DNA from 2 places in the Trichococcus sp. TS_SC_9 genome. Region 1 is predicted to be linked to the other one. Evidence: riboswitches for the same ligand, from Rfam matches in the RefSeq annotation. Region 1 holds a riboswitch; the other holds the start of a gene.

What was found. Region 1 has a riboswitch for FMN ahead of AC0J5I_RS13125 (ECF transporter S component). Riboswitches for the same ligand answer to the same signal wherever they lie in the genome.
Region 2: linked by a shared signal. The riboswitch ahead of ribD (bifunctional diaminohydroxyphosphoribosylaminopyrimidine deaminase/5-amino-6-(5-phosphoribosylamino)uracil reductase RibD) and the one ahead of AC0J5I_RS13125 (ECF transporter S component) in region 1 are both predicted to bind FMN.

Annotation. Positions count from the first base shown of each region.
Region 1 covers NZ_CM149591.1:2,698,135-2,709,337, forward strand. Annotated here, with positions in the region: gene rpsA (30S ribosomal protein S1) at 1-75, opposite strand, end outside; gene cmk ((d)CMP kinase) at 232-927, opposite strand; gene AC0J5I_RS13105 (LysM peptidoglycan-binding domain-containing protein) at 989-1,585, opposite strand; gene AC0J5I_RS13110 (RecQ family ATP-dependent DNA helicase) at 1,651-3,090, opposite strand; gene AC0J5I_RS13115 (helix-turn-helix domain-containing protein) at 3,083-4,153, opposite strand; gene AC0J5I_RS13120 (ferredoxin) at 4,191-4,427, shown strand; gene AC0J5I_RS13125 (ECF transporter S component) at 4,541-5,113, opposite strand; FMN riboswitch at 5,238-5,365, opposite strand; gene AC0J5I_RS13130 (sensor histidine kinase) at 5,476-7,275, opposite strand; gene AC0J5I_RS13135 (response regulator transcription factor) at 7,272-7,994, opposite strand; gene AC0J5I_RS13140 (pseudouridine synthase) at 8,026-8,763, opposite strand; gene scpB (SMC-Scp complex subunit ScpB) at 8,798-9,418, opposite strand; gene AC0J5I_RS13150 (segregation/condensation protein A) at 9,411-10,184, opposite strand; gene AC0J5I_RS13155 (GNAT family N-acetyltransferase) at 10,181-10,573, opposite strand; gene AC0J5I_RS13160 (purine-nucleoside phosphorylase) at 10,692-11,203, opposite strand, start outside.
Region 2 covers NZ_CM149591.1:980,001-991,203, reverse strand. Annotated here, with positions in the region: gene argF (ornithine carbamoyltransferase) at 28-1,095, opposite strand; FMN riboswitch at 1,316-1,431, shown strand; gene ribD (bifunctional diaminohydroxyphosphoribosylaminopyrimidine deaminase/5-amino-6-(5-phosphoribosylamino)uracil reductase RibD) at 1,629-2,735, shown strand; gene AC0J5I_RS04555 (riboflavin synthase) at 2,759-3,412, shown strand; gene AC0J5I_RS04550 (bifunctional 3,4-dihydroxy-2-butanone-4-phosphate synthase/GTP cyclohydrolase II) at 3,435-4,631, shown strand; gene ribH (6,7-dimethyl-8-ribityllumazine synthase) at 4,660-5,121, shown strand; gene AC0J5I_RS04540 (HAD family hydrolase) at 5,139-5,792, shown strand; gene AC0J5I_RS04535 (type 1 glutamine amidotransferase) at 6,041-6,718, opposite strand; gene AC0J5I_RS04530 (hypothetical protein) at 6,876-7,184, shown strand; gene AC0J5I_RS04525 (hypothetical protein) at 7,191-7,370, opposite strand; gene AC0J5I_RS04520 (nuclear transport factor 2-like protein) at 7,547-7,948, shown strand; gene AC0J5I_RS04515 (prolyl oligopeptidase family serine peptidase) at 8,055-9,380, opposite strand; partial or broken gene AC0J5I_RS04510 (family 1 glycosylhydrolase) at 9,453-9,590, opposite strand; gene AC0J5I_RS04505 (PTS sugar transporter subunit IIC) at 9,596-10,900, opposite strand; gene AC0J5I_RS04500 (PTS sugar transporter subunit IIB) at 10,917-11,203, opposite strand, start outside.

The DNA of each region.
Region 1 (11,203 bases):
CACATCTTGCATAGTTTGCTCAACTTTATTGGACTCTTCTTCATTTAACTCTGGGTTTTCAATGTAATCTGACATGTAACTATTCCTCCTAAAAGTCTGCGGCAACCGATTGGCTAGTTCCCTTAACTCCCCGCCTTTCGGCTAAGAAATTAATCCTTGACTCTATATTTTTGAAAGCGTAATACTGCATACAATCATTCTAACATCTTTGCTTAAAATCGTCTAGTATTGTTAATCCAATGTTTGTAAGGGTTTTAGGTTCGCTTCGATAATGCCGAGAATCCGCTTCACCACTTCGTCGATCTCCAGATGCGTTGAGTCCAAAACGATGGCATCATCGGCTTTTTTCAACGGGGATATCGTCCGGGTGCTGTCCAAATGGTCGCGGCGCTTCATGTCTTCCGTCAGCTCTTCCAAGGAAGTGGTCATACCCTTCGCCATGTTTTCTTTGTAGCGGCGCAGCGCTCTTTCTTCGGCTGTGGCTGTCATGAATATCTTGACCTCAGCATCAGGTAACACGACCGTACCGATGTCCCTGCCGTCCATTACGACGCCGCCGGACCGTGCGATGCTTTTCTGGCGGGCAACCATCTCTTCACGCACTTTCGCGAACGACGAAACCAGGGAGACGTTTTGGGTCACTTGCTCCGACCTGATCGATTCGGTCACGTCCTCCTCATTCAGAAAAACACGCTGCATTTCGTTTTCGGCAGTCGAAAAGGTTATCCTGATTCCTTGCAGCAATGTATGCAAGACGTCTTCATCATGCAGATCACTTCCGTTGGATAAAGCTGCATAAGTCAACGTTCGGTACATCGCGCCTGTGTCCAAATAGATGTATCCCAACTTTTCCGCAACTTTTTTCGCGATGGTGCTTTTCCCTGCTGATGCTGGACCATCGATGGCAATATTCATTTTTTTCACAATAAACCTCCGACTTCATTCTGTTCGATTTCATTGAAAAAGCCGCCTTGACAGACGGCTTTCACTATTTAACTTTCAATGCCATACCGATTTGTGCTTCTGTGCTGCTCAACCCGTTGGCCTGCATCAATTCATCCAATGTCATCCCGTGGTTAATAGCAATCCGGTAAAGATTGTCACCCGCTTGGATGGTGTATGAATTACTGTATACCCCAGTAGTCGTTTCCGGTTCTTTAACTGTTTCAACAGGTGTTTCGACCACTGCAGGCGCGGCGCTCGAACTTGGCGTTTCCGCAATCGAAGCTTTGGGCTCCTCTGCGCTCTCGACCACTTCGCTGGAAACCTCTTCTGAAGCCTCTTCGGAAGACGTTTTCTCACTGCTTTCGACACTGGAACTGGCCACTCGCTTGTTGATCATCACTTGTTCAGCACTCTTAGGTGCGGGAGTATTTTGATTCTGTTTGTTAAAATAGATGGTTGCAAATGGAATAATCAGAATAGCCAAAAAGAGAAACAGCAATACTTTTAATAGAGGTGCTACTTCTTTGTTTTTTGTATTTCTGGCCGAACGTGAATACTGCCGGCTCTTCAGATTTTCATCTTCGCCGAATTTACGTGACCAAGGCTCTCCATTATTGCGATTGCGATTCTTTTTATCCATTCGGGTTCCTCCTATAAGTGATTCATGCTAATTGTAGCACATTTTCGTAATTTTTGGGTTAAATTTTATAAAAGAAAAAGGTCTGACAGGATTTTTTCCCAATGCGGTGTTTCTGTCATTGGAACCGTATTCCTGGTCCTGAATTCCCCCACTAAAGGCGGGTCTTCGTTCCCGCAGCTATCACAGCAGTATTCAGGTTTGACGAGACTGCTTTTCCCGAAATAGGCGGAAATAAAGTCTCGTTTGCATGTGTCGGTTTCGGCAAATCCCTTCATGCCCTTCAGTAAGTTTTTCTTCAGATCGTGGCGGGCTGCGATAAAATGCTTCGCCTCCTCTTTTGTGAATCGCTGGCGCAAGATATGCGACAACAAGGTTTGCTCAGTCGAACTCCCATGCTCTGGATTGATCGTCTTATTTTTGATGACACTTTCAATTGCATGATCGTTCGGAAAATCACTTTGCAGCATCTTCACTTTAAAGTTGAAGTCCGGTTCTGAATACAATAGGACCGCCGTGCTCTGTTGCTCGTCACGCCCCGCTCTCCCTATCTCCTGCACATATTCCTCAAGGGAATTCGGCATGTGGTAATGGATCACATAGCGAATGTTCGGCTTATTGATCCCCATTCCGAAAGCACTGGTGGCACAAATGACGTCCAACTCATCCTGAAGAAATTGATGCTGGATAGTGATCCTATCTTCATTTGTCCGGTCGGCATGATAGGCTTCTGCGCGCAAATTTGTTTTTTTCCGGATCATGAATGCGACCGCATCAGCTTGTGCCTTGCTGGAGAAGTAAATGATGCCCGGAGATGGATATTTCTCCAGAAGCTCCAGGAGGTACTCCTGCTTTCCCACTGGAGGCACTGCAACGACTTTGTAATAAATATTGGCACGGTCAACCGGGCCCTCAAATACGTTCAATTCACTTCCATCAATATGCAGGGAACCGATGATATCCTCCATCACGGTAGGCGTCGCTGTCGCAGTGAGCGCCAACGTCAAAGGGTTGCCCAATTCTTGCCTTGCAGCGCCCAAAAATAGATAATCGGAACGGAAATCCAAGCCCCACTGGGAAATGCAATGCGCTTCATCGACCACAAACAAAGCGAGCGGGATCTGCTTGAGTTTGTTCAACACAACTTGGTTCTGCAGCATCTCGGGAGAAAGGAACAAAAACTTGATTTGATTCAGGTTGCTTAATAATCTTTGCCTTTCTTCGAACTGCAGCATGCTGTTCAATGAGGCCGTCTTTTTTTCACCCATGAATTTCAGTTGGGCCACTTGATCTTCCATCAAAGATAAAAGAGGCGAAACGATAACGACTATCCCTTCCAAAAGGTATCCGCTCAACTGATATATCAAGGATTTCCCGGTTCCCGTGGGTAAAGTTGCCAGCGTGTGCTTGCCCGCCAAAACGGATTGGATGGGCTCCAATTGCCCGTCCTTGAATGCCGTGTAGCCGAAGTATTTCTGAAGTTCTGATTTCAATTGTGCTTCATCCATATTTAGCCGCAACCTCACTTCTTATTTGTATCAACCGGGACTCGAAAAAGTTGATTTCGGAAAATACTTTTTGGATTTCCCGATAATCGACACGTTCTTTTCGTTCCACGAGTTGTTGCAGATAGTGCAATTTTTCCTTATCCAAAAATTCTTGCGTTGGGAATTCTCGATAGATCAAGGCAATTTCAGCAAAATGATCTTGGATTGTGCTCTGTTTCAATCCACGCATCGAGATGATTTCATTTATGCTATGCCCGTTCATGAAATAACGCATAGTCGTTTCAGCACTGGCGGAAGCCAAGCCGTTTTCCTTTATCGTCATAAGCATGACCGAAGCAAGGACAGGGAACTTTTCTGGTTCTTTTTCCAATGCAGCATACAAACTCAGCCAATTTTGGTGAAGCAGTATTTTCACTTCGGCTTCATCCAACGAGAACAGGCCGGCCATCTGACCGGTTGTTTTCCTCAGGTGGTCCGTGCCTTCAAATTGCAGTGCAAAGAGCCCTGCATCCCTTTCAGGCAGCCGTGACAGGTAAGTATGCCATTCTTCTCCACAGGCGCGCGCAAAAGTGGCTTTATCTCCGGCATGCTGAGTCAACAAGCGCTTCATCCAAAGCTGCTCTTTCGCTTCCCTCTCAATGGGATAGTAATGCTTATTTTTATGCAGCATTTCGGAAAGGATTTGGATCAGAAAAAGCATCCGGCGGTGCAAAACACTCTGAACGAGGGCAAATCCCATTTGGTTTGGCAAAGAAAAATGCGCGTGACTGCTGAAAAAATCAGCTTGTATCTCGCTTCCCGCTTTGGTCAGAAGATAGCCCTCGCCATCGTTACCGATGATCAAACCATCCGAAAGCAATCGCTCGAGGCCTTTTTTCAACACGATCGGTTTCATGCCCGGCATGACAGTGAAATAGGCTTCCAGATCATATTGACGGCACTGGAGCATGGTGGACACAGTCCGTTTGCCAATCAGGTTATAAAAAAGAGTCGCTTCCTTGATGGGGCGTTCGGTTGAAATGCAATCCAAAAAAAGATACTCTATGTATGTCAAACTTTTCATGTTATCACCACCAAATTTTTGTAAAGAAGGTTACTCTATGTATTATACCAAAGTAAATCAAGATAACTGCATCGCTTGTGGACTTTGCCAAATAATTTCACCGGCTCTCTTCGACTATACTTCCGAAGGGATTGCTTTCTCCATAATGGATTCGAATACGGGCAAAGCACCGATACCCCCCGAACATTTTGGTGCGTTTCTGGATGCCTACCGAAAATGCCCCACTGGCGCCATCTTGCGCTCAGAATCTCCGTTTCCTCCTGTGGAACAGTGATTCCGAGACTTCCATACGGAGGGGACAACGCAAAAGAGGCTGCACTCTGAATCATCACTGATTCGGGTGCAGCCTCTTGTTCTTGAAACAATTAAAATATCAGTCCCTAATGATTACTGGGCAAAAGGAACTTTGTTATGCGCCAGCCAAGGTTTCAGCTTCGGCATCACCAAGAGGATGACCGCACTGACGACAAGTCCTTTGATGATATTGAAAGGCACTATGCCAGCCAATACCAATTCTTTGACAGAACCCATTTCAAAATTCAAAAGATACATGTACAACGGGGTGATGATGAACCAATTGGCCACTGATAAGACAACCGTCAAAACCAAAGTACCCGTCAACAGCGCCAAGATAACGGCTGTTTTTGTTTTTGCTTTTTTCAATAGGTAGTAGATAGGCAACGTGTAAGAGAGCGTCGCCAAGAGACTTGCGAAGTCCCCGATCGGATAGCCCATATCCCCGCCCGTCTGAAGGTAGTGCAAAATGGAGCGGATGACAGCAGAGATGATTCCGCCGGCTGGACCGTAAAGGAAAAATGAAAGCAGAATCGGTAAATCACTGAAGTCGATCTTCAGATAAGAAAATGCTGGAATTACCGGGAAAGCGATGAACATCAGCACAAATGCCAATGCCCCAAATAATGAAATACCGACCAATCTTTTTGTTTTGTTTTGTTGCATGTTAATGAATCCTCCCTGTTGACTGTCTCAGAGATGGGTTTCTCCAAATCCAAAAAGACCCTATTCTTATCATCCTCAAATGGACACATAAAAATAGAGCCTTTGAAATTGCAATTCAAAGAAACCCCATCTTCTCCCATCCAGACTGTACTGTCGGTACTGGAATTACACCAGTTCAGCCCGCAATGAACTATTGCGAGGTCGTGGACTTTTACCACCGGTCGGGAATTTCACCCTGCCCTGAAGACGAATCTTATTTATATTTTGTTATACACAAACTATAAGCGATGCACACACGATTGTCAAGGATAATATCACAGTTTCGAGATAATTATTTTCAGACTATCTTCCGATCGCTTTTCTCAACTTGCGTGAAATGGAAAACGGACCAAGAAAGTCGTCCCTACCCCCGGTTCGCTATGGACTTCTATTTCCCCGTCATGCGCTTCCACGATTGTCTTCACAATCGAAAGCCCGATGCCGGTTCCCTTTTGTTTCGAGTATGTCCGCGATTTATCATTTTTATAAAAACGCTCGAAAATGAACGGTAAACTTTCAGCCTGGATACCGATGCCGTTATCGCTGATTTCAAAGACAACTTTATCCAACATATCATCCAAACGGACCGTGATATGGATGAATTTTTGTCTTCGCGTACCGATTTCGGCTGAATAGCGTACCGCATTGTCGATCAGATTGTAAAACACCTGATTCATTTTCTCTTCGTCAAAAGAATAGACTTTGATGCCATCCGCCAGTTCATAAGAAAATTGGATGGCCGCTTCTTTAAAACTGTTTTCGAACCTGCCCGCCAAATGTTTGAAGAAGGCATCGAGATCGACATTTTGCTGGTTCAATTCTATGTAACCCGCTTGCATTCGCGACAAATCCAGAAGGTTGTTCACCATTTTGTTCATCTCGGTCGTTTCATCCAAAATGATTTGGGCCATTTCGATTTTCTCCTCATTGCTTTCAGCGATGTTATCGATAATGGCTTCGCTGTACCCTTTTATCATCTGCAACGGCGTCCGCAAGTCATGGGATACATTCGTGATGAAATCACCGCGGATAATATCCAATTGCCTTTCGTTCGTCACATCCTGCAACACAATCAGAACCCCGGCAGTTTTTTGCAGATCTGTTTGGATGACCGGCGTCACTTTAACGTTATAATGCCGCTGGGACCAACTGAGCTCCACTTCCGATCCGGATGTTGTGTTGAAGGCATGTTGGACCATTTCCTTGAACTGGTGCGGTATTGCTTTAGCTTCTGCATTCGGATCCACCCTTCGCCAAAAATCCAAAAATTCTTGGCCAGGTCCATTCACTAATTTCAAATGAAAATTTTGGTCAAAGTAAAGGATTCCTGCCGGCAAAGAATCAAACAGATGATTCAACAGTTCCCGCTCTTCCCTGTTCATCAGCGTCGTGGCTTGGAGAGTCTTTCCCAGCTTATTCATGGCGGTGCCCAATCCGGATATTTCATCATAGGATTCGAACGTAATCCGCTTGGAAAAATCATTCCGGGAGTATTTGAAGGCGATATCCTTCATAACCTCCAACGGTTCGGCAACATTCCTTATCAGGTACTGATAATAGATGATCGTCCCCATTAGATAGACTGTCAACAACAACAAAGTAATGCTTTTTGCGTTCAGTTCATAAGCCTGAAATTCGTCCAGCTCATAACTGATGACGAGCATTCCGGCTTGTCCCTGCAATTCAAAAGTATGAACAAAAACCATCAAAAGCAAGGGATTATTTTCCTCGTCCTCTATGGTGATCCGGCTGAAATCATCTACTTTACCATCGATTGCATCCAGAATTTCATCATTCGCCAGAATGTTCTCAAGAAGCAGTTCAGACTGCTCTTGAAGATCCGGTTTTTGTACGACGAAACGGCTCTGATCCGCTATTTTGATGTAATAGGATAATTCAGGATCCAGCGATTGCACAACCCCTGTTTGGGCGAGATAATCTTCGGGATCGGTCATAATCGTATCCTTATACGCAGTGATTTTCTCCTGCAGCAGTTTATTATAAGTATCTTCGATCGAGTTCACACTGATGATTGCGTGGCCGATATACATCAAAGTCATGATGGCTACAGTCAAAAAAGTCAATAGAACCCATGATTTGAGGAATATGCTCGTCCTTTTCATTGTTTGTCGTCTGCTGCTTGGTCATCATTCGGGGAAAATTTATAACCCATCCCCCAAACGGTCACTATCATTTTTGAAACTGGTTTCGATTGCTTCAACAATTTTTCTCGCAACCGCTTGACGTGCGTGTCGACTGTGCGCAAGTCTCCGAAAAATTCGTATTTCCAGACTTCTTTCAAAAGAACTTCCCTCGTAAAGATTTTCTCCGGGGACTTCGAAAGATAAAGAAGCAATTCAAATTCTTTAGGAGTCAAATTGATCGCCACCTCGTCAACCAGCACTTTCCTTGCATCCGGAAAAATCTTCAGCAGCGGATATTCGATTGTGCTCGATTCCGTTTCTGATGGCTTTGTCCGCTTCAGGATGGCTGCGACCCGCAACATGACTTCTCTTGGACTGAAAGGCTTCACGATGTAGTCGTCCGCTCCTGACAAGAATCCCTCTACGCGATTGTTCTCTTCGCCGCGGGCAGTAATCATCATGATCGGTATTTCTTTTTCCTTGCGGACAATTTTGGCTACTTCAATGCCAGTCATTCCAGGAAGCATGATATCCAACAACACCAAATCGTAATGGTTGTTCAAAATCATTTCCACCGCTGTTGTTCCATCCTCTGCTTCGGCTGTTTCATAACCATCCTTTTCCAGATAGAGTTTCAATAATCTTCGGATACGCTCCTCGTCATCCACAATCAATATTTTCCCGCTGGAATTTGTCATCGTGATCATCCTCTCCGATTAGATAAGAAAACTACCTTTTTGATGTTTTTTCGTTCGCAAGAGCCATGTTTTTCAGCTTATCGATTTCAAACGCCTTCAGCTCTCGGTGTTGCCCTGGCTTCAGATCACCGAGCGTAAGGAACCCAAACGATTCTCTTTTCAGTTTTTCGACGGGACAATCAATTTTTTCGAACATTTTTTTGACTTGATGGTTCCAACCTTCATGGATGGTCAACTCAATGATCGCTGTATTTTTTTGGGAATTGGCAGAAATCAACTTAGCTCGCGCTTTTGCAGTTTTTTTGCCGTCAATCACGATTCCGTTTTCCAATTTGTTCAGATCGGAGCGCGTAGGGATACAACCAACCTTAGCAACATAGGTTTTATCGATGTGGTATTTCGGGTGGGTCAACAGATTCGCAAATTCACCATCATTGGTCAAAAGCAGCAACCCGGTCGTATCATAGTCCAATCTGCCGATCGGATAAATCCGCTCTTTTACATTGAAGAAATCAGTGACGACAGTCCGATCTTTATCATCTTTCACAGATGATAGGGTATTCTTTGGTTTGTAGAACAAATAGTAAACCGGCTGTTCGCGATAAATCGGTAAGCCGTTCACTTCCACTCTATCATTTTTTGAAACTTTGACTCCTAATTCCGTTACCTTGTTTCCGTTAACGCTGACTGCACCAGAAGTGATCAGTTCTTCGGCTTTCCTCCGTGAAGCTATTCCTGCATGTGCAATGACTTTCTGTAATCTTTCCATTTATTCACCTATTATTCTTATTTGTTTTTGTCTGTCATTCTTGTTCCGATATGATGGAATCATTCTTAAAAAAAGCAAGTTGGTTATCTGTATCTTCGTCCGCGGGAAAATCAAAAAGATCGAAGGATTCGTTATCCTGCATCTGGAATAATTCGTCCACATTCGGCAGATCCTCTATTGTGGTCAATCCGAAATAATTCATGAAATAATCGGTTGTGCCGTAAATGATCGGTCTTCCTGGTGTTTCCGAACGGCCGATTTCCTTTACCAACCCTCTCAGCAACAACCTTTGGACCAAGCCTGCTGACTGGACGCCGCGGATCTGATCGATTTCCATCCGCGTCAAAGGCTGCTTGTATGCGATGATCGCCAGTGTCTCCAGGGCAGCTTGTGATAAATGGGTCGCGAATGGCGACACAGCGTACATTTTGATTAGTTCTGCATACTCTCTCTTTGTGGCTAGTTGGTATCTTTTGCGGGTTTCGAGAAGCGTCAAACCGGAGTGGATATTGTCGTTATGACTCGCACGCATTTCGGTCAACAAATTTTGTGCTTCCAGTGGTGTGGTCTCCAATAAAGAGGTGATTTCATCCATACTCAAGCCATCATCGCCTGCCACAAACAACAGACTCTCCAGTGCCCCTTTTTTATTCATTTATTAAAACTCCCATATTGCGTAGTATATAAATATCTCCGAATGTGTTCTCTTGCGAAAAATTGATTTTTCTTTCTTTAACCAATTCCAGCATTGCCAAAAATGTATTCACAATCTGCGATTTGGTTTGCACTTCAAAGAAGGCCGTAAAGGGAAGCCTTGGGTCAGAATCATAAGGCAGGTTTTCCAACTTCTCCATGATCCAAGTCATCGTCTGATCCACCGTATATTGATCCTGTTCCATTCTGGCCTGAAGTGGCTTCTTTTTCTGCAATTTTTGATACATTTTCTGAAGCGCGGCAATCAGATCCGCCGCAGAAACTTCGCCTGGAGCAAGAGGGACCGCTTGTTGGAGGTCCTCAAGATCCGTTGCCGGCTTCGTGAAATACAAGCCGCGTTCTTGTTCCATGGTTTTCAATGCCTTGGCGGCTTCCTGGAATTGCTTGTATTCCACCAATTGTTGAATCAAGCTCTCCCTCGGATCCTCGCCGTCTTCATAAAAATCCTCTTCGAAGGTCACTTCTTTTTTCGGAAGCAACATGCGGCTTTTTATCTCCAACAACGTCGCAGCCATCAGCAGATAATCGCCGGCGATATCCAATTTCATCTCCTGCATCGTGTCCAAGTAACGCAGATATTGAAAAGTCACTTCTGCAATCGGAATATCGAAAATATCGACTTTCAACTCTTTGATCAAGTGCAGGAGAAGATCCAATGGTCCCTCAAAATCCGGCAATATGAGGGTGAGTTCATTTTGTTCGCTCACAATGATCCACTCGTTTCCTCATCGCTTCGGTTCGGCTGTTTCTGGTTCCATTTGGCGATGAACGGCGCGGTTTCCAGAGTCCCGTTGATCGCGCTTGTTGGATAGTGTTGCTGCAAGCCATCCAACAACCGATGCACGATGCCTTCCTTCCGAAACGAAGGCGAGACAGCGATATGACGAACCAACACCATTGCTTCATGTATTTGCACACCTATCAAAGCAACGATATTCTCTGTCTCTTCATCTTTCCACAAGAATAGTTTCCTATCGACATTATCAATGTAGCTTTCCATTTCCGGCTTCAGCCTCGCTACATTTTTTAGATCTGTCACATAAGAAAGCAGACCCATAGCTATTTTTTCATATGATTGATTATAAGAAATGAACACTTCGATCTCCTTCTCACTTTGTATTTACCCTGACAGCCGTTCTGGGATGCACCATTCTGAACGGCTGCAGCTCTGCGCAGCAACGTTGTACGAGAGAGTTGTTTTCATGACCTGTTTGTTACAGGGTAGCCAATACATTCTTCAATAAGGCTTTGAATGTTTCCTTGACTCGAGTTGTCGTTTCAACGACTTCTTCATGATTTAGGGTCGCTTGCATTCCTGAAGCTAAATTAGTTATACAGGAAACACCGAAAATGCGCAAACCCGCATGACGCGCTACTATGGCTTCCGGCACTGTGGACATGCCGACAGCGTCAGCACCCAGCACCCGGCACATACGGATTTCTGCTGGCGTTTCATAAGTGGGACCTGTCAGTCCAAGATATACACCTTCCTTCAGATCCAATCCCATCTCGGAAGCGACTTGTTTTATTTTCTCTTGGTATTCGCCATCGTAGGCTTGGCTCATATCCGTAAAGCGTGGCCCCTGCTCAGGATCGTTCGGACCGATCAATGGATTTTGACCCGTCAGATTGATGTGATCCGTAATCAGCATCAAATCCCCCGGTGTAAATGCATAACTGATGCCTCCGGCCGCATTTGTCAGCGCCAAGGAATGGATACCCAGAT
Region 2 (11,203 bases), 1.4 Mb from region 1:
TTTATCATCTGTTTTTCACTTTGTCAATCAAACTTTTGGAATAAATAAATTTCCTAAGGTCGCAGCCATGATCGCCTTGATGGAATGCATGCGATTTTCGGCTTGTTCAAACTGAAGACCGTGCTTGCTGCGGAAGGCGGCGTCGGTCACTTCCATCTCGCGCATGCCGAATGTTTCCGCGATTTCCTGGCCATATTGCGTTTTTGTATCATGGAAAGCTGGCAGGCAGTGCAACATAATCACATCATCATTGCCGGTCTTCTCAATCATCTCCATATTGATTTGATAAGGAGTCAACAATTCGATACGTTCCGCGAATTTATCTTCTTCACCCATCGATACCCATACATCGGTGTAAAGGACATCTGCCGCTTTTACGCCCTTAGCCACATCGGCTGTGATTTCGATTTTGCTGCCGCTCTTTTCAGCGAATTTCTGTGCCATCTCAACCAATTCTTCGGTCGGGAACAGCGATTCCGGCGCGCAGATCGTGACATCAACGCCAAGGATAGCGCCGGTAACCAACAGACTGTTGGCGACATTGTTGCGTCCATCCCCGACATAGACCAACTTTAGTCCGGCCAGCTTGCCGAAATGTTCTTTGACCGTCAGGAAATCGGCGATCATTTGGGTCGGATGCCATTCATCCGTCAGGCCGTTCCATACCGGCACACCGGCATATTTCGCCAAATCTTCGACAGTTTTTTGGCTGAAGCCGCGGAATTCGATGCCGTCGAACATGCTGCCGAGCACTTTAGCGGTATCTTCAACAGATTCCTTTTTGCCCAATTGAATATCATTTTTCCCTAGATATTCAGGATGCGCCCCAAGATCGATGGCAGCCACTGTAAAAGCGGCTCTGGTACGGGTGGATGCTTTTTCGAACAAAAGGCAGATGTTTTTGCCTTCCAGATAACGGTGCGGAATATTTCGTTTCTTCAGATCCTTCAGATGCGCCGAAAAATCAATCAGATACTCTAATTCTTCCCGAGTGAAATCTTTTTCCGCCAATAAGCTTCTTCCTTGAAATACTTGTTCCAAATTCTGCCATCCCCTTTTAATTATATTCTCACTGTCGTTCTTGCGAACGACCATTTCCGAGTCGTGATGCAACTATTATTGGACTCATTTTATACCCAATTCTAATGAATTACAAACTTTATTTTAATCCTACTGTATAGAATACGGCATGGTTCCTACAGCCAAATACTAGCCTTTGGCGCTTCGGTAACCCGCCCGCCGCTGAACATTTGTTTGTTAAAAATTGTAATTGACATTATCACGGATTGGGATTATCCTAGAGACAACTTAATTGAATAGTCTTCAGGGACGGGTGAAAATCCCTACCGGTGGTAAAGCCCACGAGCCGTTAAGGCAGATTCGGTTAAATTCCGAAGCCGACAGTCAGAGTCTGGATGAAAGAAGACAACAACCATTTATCGAATGGCACGCTACGTTTATTTGTCATACAAAAAACGTTTTCGCGCCATCCGTTCATGAATCGGAATGTCAATCCCTGGGTGTAGTCTATGCCCAGGGATTTTTGGCTTTATTTAGCTGGCCTTCCTTTGTCGAGCCCTGAAGCAGAACAGTTCAGGGCTCTTTATTTTGGAAAAGGGAGGCACGGAATGATGCAAGATAAGGATACATACTTTATGCAACTGGCTCTGGAATTGGCGGAAAAAGGCCGCGGTGCTGTTGCGCCCAATCCAATGGTAGGCGCCATCATCGTAAAAGATGGGCGTATCATCGGATCCGGTTACCATGAAAAAATCGGGGAAGGCCATGCTGAAGTGAACGCGTTCCGCTCGGCCATAGAAGATGTGGCCGGCGCGACCATCTACGTGACCCTGGAGCCTTGCTCCCATTACGGAAAAACACCGCCCTGCTCCGACAAGATCATCGAAAAGAAGATCGGGCGAGTCGTCATTGCGGCTTTGGATCCGAATCCATTGGTTTCCGGGCGCGGAGTCAAGAAACTGGAGGATGCCGGCATCGAAGTGGTGACCGGCGTGCTGGCCGAAGAAAGCAGTCGCTTGAATGAAATATTCATGAAATACATCGTAAAAAAAGAGCCTTTCGTCGTCATGAAAGCAGCGATGTCCCTTGACGGAAAGATCGCGACCAGGACCGGTGAATCGCAATGGATCACCGGTCCTGCCGCAAGGGAACGGGTGCATCAACTGCGCAGCGCCCTCACCGGCATCATGGTCGGTGTTCAGACCGTCATTATGGACAATCCGCAACTAACCTCCCGCATTCCGGGAGGAAAAAATCCGGTGCGGATCATCATCGACAGCACCCTGCGCATCCCGCTGGAAGCAAAAGTGCTCCAGGATCAGGATACGGCCAAGACAATCATCGCAACGACAGAACGGGCGGACCGCAATAAGGCAGCCCAGCTAGAAGAAGCCGGCATCGAAATTTTGACTGTACCCGCTAAGGACGGCCGGACCGACCTGAAAGCACTGATGAGAGTCCTTGGGGAGCGCGACATCGACAGCATCCTTCTGGAAGGCGGCGCAACCTTGAACTTTTCAGCCCTAGAGGCGCACATCGTCGATAAGGTGCAAGTCTACGTCGCCCCGAAACTGATCGGAGGAGAAACGGCAAAAACACCCGTCGGCGGAGAAGGAATTGAGAAGTTGAGCCAAGCTTTCAGCGTGATCGAGCTAAAGGCTAGCACTGTTGGGGAAGACATCCTCTTAGAAGGATACCTTTCCAAGAAGGAATAACAGAGGAAAGTGGGAGGGAATTCATGTTTACTGGAATCATCGAAGAAGTCGGCACCTTAAAAGGAATCCGCCAGGGCCAAAAATCTTCCGTCGTCACAGTCGGCGGCAAAAAAGTGCTGGCAGGGACAAAGATCGGCGACAGCATTTCCACCAATGGCATCTGCCTGACGGTCACGAAGCTGCATAAGGATGCCTTCGAAGCCGACGTCATGCCGGAAACGCTGCAACGCTCCAATCTTGGAGCCCTACAGATGGGGGGCCGCGTCAATCTGGAACGGGCATTGCAGCTCGACACCCGACTGGGCGGGCACATCGTCAGCGGCCACATTGACGGAACCGGCTCGATCAAGGAATACCGCAAGGATGATAATGCCGTCTGGATCACCATCTCGGCCGAACCGGCGCTGCTCCGCTACATCATTGAAAAAGGCTCGATTGCCATCGACGGCGTCAGCCTGACGGTGGCCACAGTCGACAGCGCATCGTTCCAGGTGTCCATCATTCCCCATACCGGGGCAGAGACGATCCTGCTTGAGAAGAAATTGGGCGACACGGTCAATCTGGAGTGCGACATCATCGGCAAATACGTGGAAAAACTGCTGGGCCTGAGCCCTAAAAAACAAACAAAACAAAGCAATCTATCTGAAGCTTTCTTGCAAGAGAACGGCTTTTTCTAAAATTAAGAGGAGGGAAACATACATGTTCAATACATCTGAAGAAATCATCGCGGACATCAAAGCCGGAAAAATCATCGTGCTGGTCGATGATGAGGATCGCGAAAATGAAGGCGATCTGATCTGCGCAGCCGAATTCGCGACGCCGGAAAACATTAATTTCATGGCCATCTACGCGAAAGGCTTAATCTGCATGCCTATGGATCGGACACTCACCGAGAAACTGGTGCTGACTCCTATGGTGGACCGCAACACCGATAATCACGGGACAGCCTTCACCGTCGCCATCGACCATGTCGAGACAACCACCGGCATCTCTGCTTTCGAACGCTCTTTGACCGTCATGAAGGCAGTTGAGGATGATGCCCAGCCTGAGGATTTCCGTAGACCCGGCCACATTTTCCCGCTGAAGGCAGTGGACAACGGCGTGCTCGCGCGCAACGGCCACACCGAAGCCACCGTCGACTTGGCGCGTTTGGCCGGGCTGAAGCCGGCAGGTCTCTGCTGTGAAATCATGGCCAATGACGGCACGATGATGCGCACAGCCGAACTGATCACTTTCGCCAAAGAGCATGACCTGAAGATCGGCACAATCGCCGACCTGATCGCCTATCGCAAAGAGAACGAACAGCTCTACAAGCGCGAAGGCAAAGCCAAACTGCCCACCAAATACGGTGAATTCGACATTTACACTTACGTGAGCAGCATCGACGAAGACGAACACCACGTCGCCTTGGTCATGGGCGATGTCACGACGGAAGAATCCGTCCTCGTGCGCGTCCATTCTGAATGCTTGACCGGCGATGTCTTCGGGTCGAAACGCTGCGACTGCGGCCAGCAATTGGACGCGGCCATGAAGCAGATCGCTCAAGAAGGTCGCGGGGTATTGGTCTACTTGCGCCAAGAAGGACGCGGCATCGGCCTCGTCAACAAAATCCACGCTTATGCGCTGCAGGACCAAGGCTACGATACGGTTGACGCAAACCTGAAGTTGGGATTCCCAAGCGATTTGCGTGAATACTACATGGCCGACGAGATGCTACAGGACTTGGGCGTGAAAGAGATCAGGCTGCTGACGAACAACCCGCTTAAGATAGAAGGATTGAAAAAGCACGGCCTGAAGGTCACCGAACGGATTCCGATCCAGCTGGAAATCTTCGACGAAACACAACGCTATATGGAAACAAAGAAGCAAAAGATGGGGCACTTTCTAGACTTATAAAAAAACAACCAAACAGGAGGAAAACAAAATGAACATCATCGAAGGACAATTAATTGCACAGGATTTAAAAATCGCTATCGTGGTGGCAAGATTCAACGAATTCATCGGATCGAAATTGGTGGGTGGCGCTTTGGACGGCTTGAAACGTCATGGCGTGGCTGAAGATGCCATCGACTTGGCATGGGTGCCTGGCGCATACGAAATCCCATTGGTAGCGCAAAAAATGGCGGCTTCCGGAAAATATGATGCCGTCATCACTTTGGGCGCAGTCATCAAAGGCGCAACGGCGCATTTCGATTACGTCTGTTCCGAAGTTTCCAAAGGCGTAGCGACAGCCTCCATGAGCACGGGCGTACCGGTCATATTCGGCGTCCTGACGACCGACACGATCGAACAAGCCATCGAGCGCGCCGGCACGAAAGCGGGCAACAAAGGTTATGATTGTGCCGTATCCGCTATTGAAATGGCCAACCTGCTTAAGAACTTATAAAAGTTCATGGAAAACTAATGTTCAAAGAGGTCCGCACCATCATCCTTGACTATGACGGCACCCTCCATGACAGCACCAAGAATTACATCCACGCTTTCAAGCAAGCCTATGCTTACCTCGCTGAAGCCGGCCACGCCGCTCCAAGAGATTGGGCGGATGCGGAAATCACGAAGTGGCTGGGCTACAGCAGCAAAGCGATGTGGGAAAATTTCATGCCCAATCTGGATGAGGAAGTCCGATCGAAGGCCTCAAAAATGATCGGCCAGATCCTTCTGGAAAAAGCCCAAACCGGGCAGGCCATTCTTTACGAAGGCGCTCTGGAAACCTTGCAGGCATTGCAGGAGAAAGGCTACCGTTTGGTCTTTTTGAGCAACTGCAGCCGGGCATACATGGAAGCGCACCGGCAAAGTTTTGGCTTGGATCGCTACTTCGACGGCATGTACTGCACCGAAGATTTCAGCTTCATCCCAAAATATGAAATTTTCGAATCGATCCGATCCGTGTTTCCTGGCGGTTACCTGATCGTGGGCGACCGTTTCCAGGACATCGAGGTCGCCGAGCATCATCCAGTCCGCACAGTGGGCTGCCGCTACGGCTTCGGCTTCCCTGGAGAACTGGACTCGGCGGATGCACAGATAGACGATATCCGCGAATTGAATGACTTGCTGTAAGACATAGAAAGAGGCTGGGATTTTGTCCCAGCCTCTTTTTGCGCTTCCGGATATTAGGTGCATAAACGTGGAACAACCATTACAAATAGGGTTCGTCGGCTGTTCGCAAAACAACTGTTGCACATCAGCCGACACAAAGGAGATTCCTTGACTCTTCGCAAAAGTGCAGCTGCACATCAGCAAACACAACGGGGATTCGTCGGCTGTTCGCACGGGAGCATTTGACGAACAGCCGACGAAAGACTCTTTCACCGGAAATTCCGACTCAACCGGTCCAACAAGCGATAAAGCAACTCCCGGTTGCTCGCAGGTATCGGATAATTACGGATTTCCGCTGCCGTCTGCGTATACGTGCTTCCGTCCAAGAATGCCGCATCGTTCTTGAGAATGTTTTCAATGCTCTCCTTTGTGGATTCGAAATGGAATTGCAGACCGATCACATTGTCGTTATAGACAAAGCCTTGGTTCGCACAGATATCGCTTGCGAACAGGCGCTCCGCTCCTTCCGGCAAGCCGAATTGCTCCCCGTGCCAATGGAATACGACCAGTTCCTCAGGCAGTTCACCTAGCGTTTCCGAGTTCATCGTGCGAATCGGCAGCCAGCCCGCTTCCCGGAATTCCCCCTGAAAAATGTCAGCCCCCAAAGCTTTGGCAATCTGCTGTCCGCCGAGACACACACCGAAGACGGGCTTGCCCTGGCTGATGAGTGCACGGATAAGTTGCCGCTCCGCCTCCAGCCATGGCAGGTCATCCAAGACGCTCATGGGACCGCCCAATATCACCAGGAAATCCGTTTCCTCCGCTTTCGGCAATGCCGCCCCCAGAAAGAGGCGGTATACCCTGTATTCGGTTCCGGTCTGTCGGCACCAATTCTCGATTTCCGCTGGCCCTTCAAAATCCACGTGCTGTAAAATTGCGATTTCCATGCTGATCCCTCCTCAAAATTAGTTATTCCCATCATAATATATGAGCCCTCAACAGTCATCCATCCCGTGTTATTGAGTGCAGATGCGGGTCGAGAATGTTATGATAGACCTATAGAAAACACTTGATCCAAAGCCATTTTCGAAGGGAGCAAGTACCATGAGAAATCTGGACAAAGAAATTGCGATCATCAAAAAATTCAAAGCTGAGCACCCGAACAAAGCCTACAAACTCTACATCGAGACAAGCGACGACTTCGACTTCCATGACGAAACCGAAAGCGAAGACTACATCGCCGTCCTCATCGCCGAGCTGGAAACCGAAACGCCAGTAGAAAACCCGTTTCTGGAAGGCACATCCGCCTATACCTGGGATGCCGAATACGTCATCTACATCGACAAACCCACTACGGCCGATCGGGAATTGATCATGAAGCTTTATTATGACGAACTGCTCCAATATGTCTGAAGGGAATCACCCTTCAGGCATTTTTTCGTCCGTTTCGTCTTTAGCAGTTTCCTCCAAGATTCTCTCTGGGCGCTTAGGCTCGGCTGTTTTTCCCTCGTCGGTCCCACTTCCGCTTGGCTCCGGTTTTTTGGACGAACGCAGCATCTTCTCGACAAGCAATTTGACCAATCGATCCAGTTCAACCATCACAATCCCTCCCCTGCAGTTTTCACTATCATACAATATTCCGCCCGAATATTTCGGGATATTTTTATTCTTTTTGATGCGCATTGCAAAGTTTACGTTCAGTTTATCCCCTGTTGATATAGTCATACCAAGGTCTACAGAACACAAAAGTAGCCCAAATCAAAGGAGGAAAAATAATGAGTCAGAATTTTGAGAATGCGATCAGAGAGAGATTTGAGCAAGGCTTCAAAAATTGGAACAATGGGTACGATGCTTGGCTGGAGTGGTGCGAAACTTTGTATGAACCGGATGCGCACTACAATGTTTACAGCGATCGCTTGACCTTGCAACAATACAAGGACATGATGGGGCAACTTTTCCAAGCCTATGACATCGAACTGGGCGAATTCCATAATATGATTGTAGAAGGTGAGTGGGGCGCCATCCGCTATAACGTATATATCATCGACAAACGCACCGGCGAACGGATCGAACAGAAAACAATGGAGTTCGTCAAATTCAAAGAAAATCCCGAACCGATCGGGGTACGCGTCATCGAAGGCTGGGCTTTGTCCGACAAACCACTGTCCGCCCACTGATACCAAGTCACTTAACGTCTCCTGACTACATAAAAGCAGCCTCCAGAAATCCGTATGTTACGGACTTCCGGAGGCTGTTCGTTTTATAAAAGCTGCATCAAATAGATCAGTCGTTCAAGGACTGTTCGGACAACCACTGCATCAACGTGATCTCTGTTCCGCCGATCACTGCCGACACTTCATTGTTGTGGACATATACCCAAGAGAAATGGCCATTGTATTGATAAGGCGTGCCGTCCACATTTGTGTACAGACCGGAAGTGTCCTCGACATTATCAAACAAGGTCAAGTAAACATCTGCATCAGCGGCCAACAAGCGGTCGTAGGTAGGCAACGTATTGATTGCTGGAGGCAGCACCATGTCGTTTGCGGCGGCAGTGAACCAGATCGGCGTCTGCGCCAGATTCTGGATGTCCGCATCCGAGATCAAAACATCATTCAAACCTTCGCAGACAGGGAAAGCGGCAGCAAAGTAGCCAGGGTAATCACGCGCCATCAGCATCGTCATGTAGCCGCCGTTGGACGGTCCACCGATATAGATCCGGTCCGTATCGACATCCGGATTGTTGGCGACGTACTCTTCAATCAGCGCCATCAAAGCATCTTCGTACTTGGAAGTGCCATCCGCTCTTCCGCCGATTCCGTCCATCCAATAAGTCGGTGTCTGCGGAGCCAAGACATAGGCCCCATCGAAGTAGGACTGGATCTCATCCGTAGCCAAAGCAGTCGCTTTGTTTGCAGCTAACGGGATTGTCGCATCCGTTCCGCCTTCCCCGCCGCCATGCAGCCAGATGATCAACGGATTTTCTTGGTTGTCCTGCGCCGGGCTGTAGTCAGCATAAGTCAATGTGCCATCGTCAAAGGTCGATGCGCCGGTTTCGAAATCTCCGATGATTTCCTTGGTTGTTCCGGCAAATTCGGTGACGACCAGACCGGATACGGAGCCAGCCGGCGTTTCGATTGCCGCCTGCTGCGTGATGGTGTATGCGTTCGTCGTCCAATCATTGCGGCCGGTAGCGACTTGATAGTTCAAAGCAGAGCTCAGAGCCAAAGTCGGACCGTATTCCATTTCCAGTACCGCATATTTGCCTGTCTGAACGGCCGAATTGCCGTCTTTGTCGGCCACGTAGGCATTGGTGACGTTCACGATGCCTTCACCCAGCAAGGAGGGATTCAAACGGCTGTCACTTCTTGAGACGTTAACGCTGAATGTATCAGTCGTCACGGATCCCTGCGGAACCGGTCTGCCCAAGTCCACGATGATCTTCGTCACCGTTGCGCCCCAATCCTTCACTTCGATGACCGTTTCATAGGATGCAGGCTGCGTCTTCAACTCTTTTGCCAAAACCGGATCAGCCGTCGCAAACAGCCCACCTAAAACCACTGCGCTCAATGCCGTTACTTTAGCCATTTTTTTCACTCTACCCATCATATTTTTTCCTCCCGATCTATTTATATTTTTGTGTTGGATTCTTACAGAAAATGTTGCGCCTGCTCACGGCGTTCAGTCCAGGTCGGCCCCGTTTGAAGCGATGACCTTCTTGTACCAGTGGAACGAATCTTTTTTGCTGCGTTTCAAGCTGCCTTTTCCTTCATCATCATGATCGACATAGATGAAGCCGTAGCGTTTGGACATTTTGCCATATATTAAACTAATGCGTTGTCCAATTCAGTTGCTTCTGTTTGCTGTTGTGCTTCCACTTCTTGCTTATAAGCGGCTTTATCCATGACCTTGAAGAACGGCAGATAGACGAAATAGCTCACAGCGATCATAAGTGCTTGATAGACAGCCCATCTCCAGCCGCCTGCCATCAATCCGTTGATGATGACCGGAACACCCAGCGGCACCGCGATACCCGGCAGGTAAGGCAGGATGCCTGTCAGCATGCCAAGATAGGAAGTAACTGCAATGATCAAAGGCACCAGGATGAATGGGATAGCCAAAGTGAAGTTCATGATGATCGGCATACCGAAGATGATCGGTTCATTGATGCCGCAGATGTTCGGTATCAAGCTCAATTTTCCAAGGACACGGTATTGCTCCGATTTTGCCCGCAGCATCGCCAGCGCCAAACCTAAGGTAGCGCCTGAACCCATGAATAGGACCATCCCGAACATGCTTCCGGAAACGATATTCGGGATTTCCAGACCAGCGTTATACGCTGCCAAGTTTTCGGTACCAAGCGGTGTCCAAATCGGCATAAATACACTGTAGACAACCATCGCGCCGTGTACACCGACCAACCACAAAATTTGTGCCGCAAACATCGCAACCAACAGAGCCGTAAAGCTTCCGCCCAGTTTGGTCAATGGTGCAGCCACTACTGAAAAGATGAACGAATGGATATCGGCATAGGCAGTCAACGTCATCACGTAGCGGATGACCATTGCGATGACTGCCAGCACCAATCCAGGCACCAAACCGGAGAATGATTTGGATACGGTAGGCGGTACGCCGTCAGGCATCTTGATGACCCAGCCTTTAATTTTAAAAATGGTATAAACTTTCGCGGACAATAACGCGACAAAAAAGGCAGTAAACAGTCCCGGTGCGCCCATCCAAGTAGCGGGCAGCGAGGCCAATGTGTTCGCTTCGGAATAATTGAAAGGTGTCACAATCAAAAAGCTCATCAAGGCAAGAATCCCTGCCGGCGTACCGTCGATGTCATAGGACTCGGCAAACTTCGCAGCGATCAAATAAACAACATAGATAGCCAAAAGGTTGGTCGTTATTTCGGAAGGAATAACCGTAATCGTTTTCAATCCAGTGCTGACCAAAAAATCCTGATACCCTTGAACCGGGAAACTGTTCACGAGACTCCCCAAGGCACCCACGATCGTGATCGGCATCGCTGACATCAGACCATTCGTGATGGCACTAATGTATTTGTTGTTTTGGATCGCACCCGCACCACGTTGTAAACTCATTTGCACATTTGAAAAATCAGCCATTCTTTTCAGCCCCCTATTAATTTAATAAATTCAAAGCATCTGCCAATACTTTTTTGCCGTTCATCATGCCGTAATCCATCGAAGGAATCGTTGCGATCGTGACCTGATGGCCACTGTACTTCTTTTTGAAGCTCGCTTCCATGTAACCGACTTGTGGGCCCAGCAGAAGAATGTCGATATTCTGAATCAGTTTATCCACTTTTCCCTCCGCAGTGGCGTCGATAGTGACCTCTATCCCTCTTTCTTTTGCCGCATCCTTCATCCGTTCAACCAGCATACTGGTTGAGAAACCTCCTGCACAAG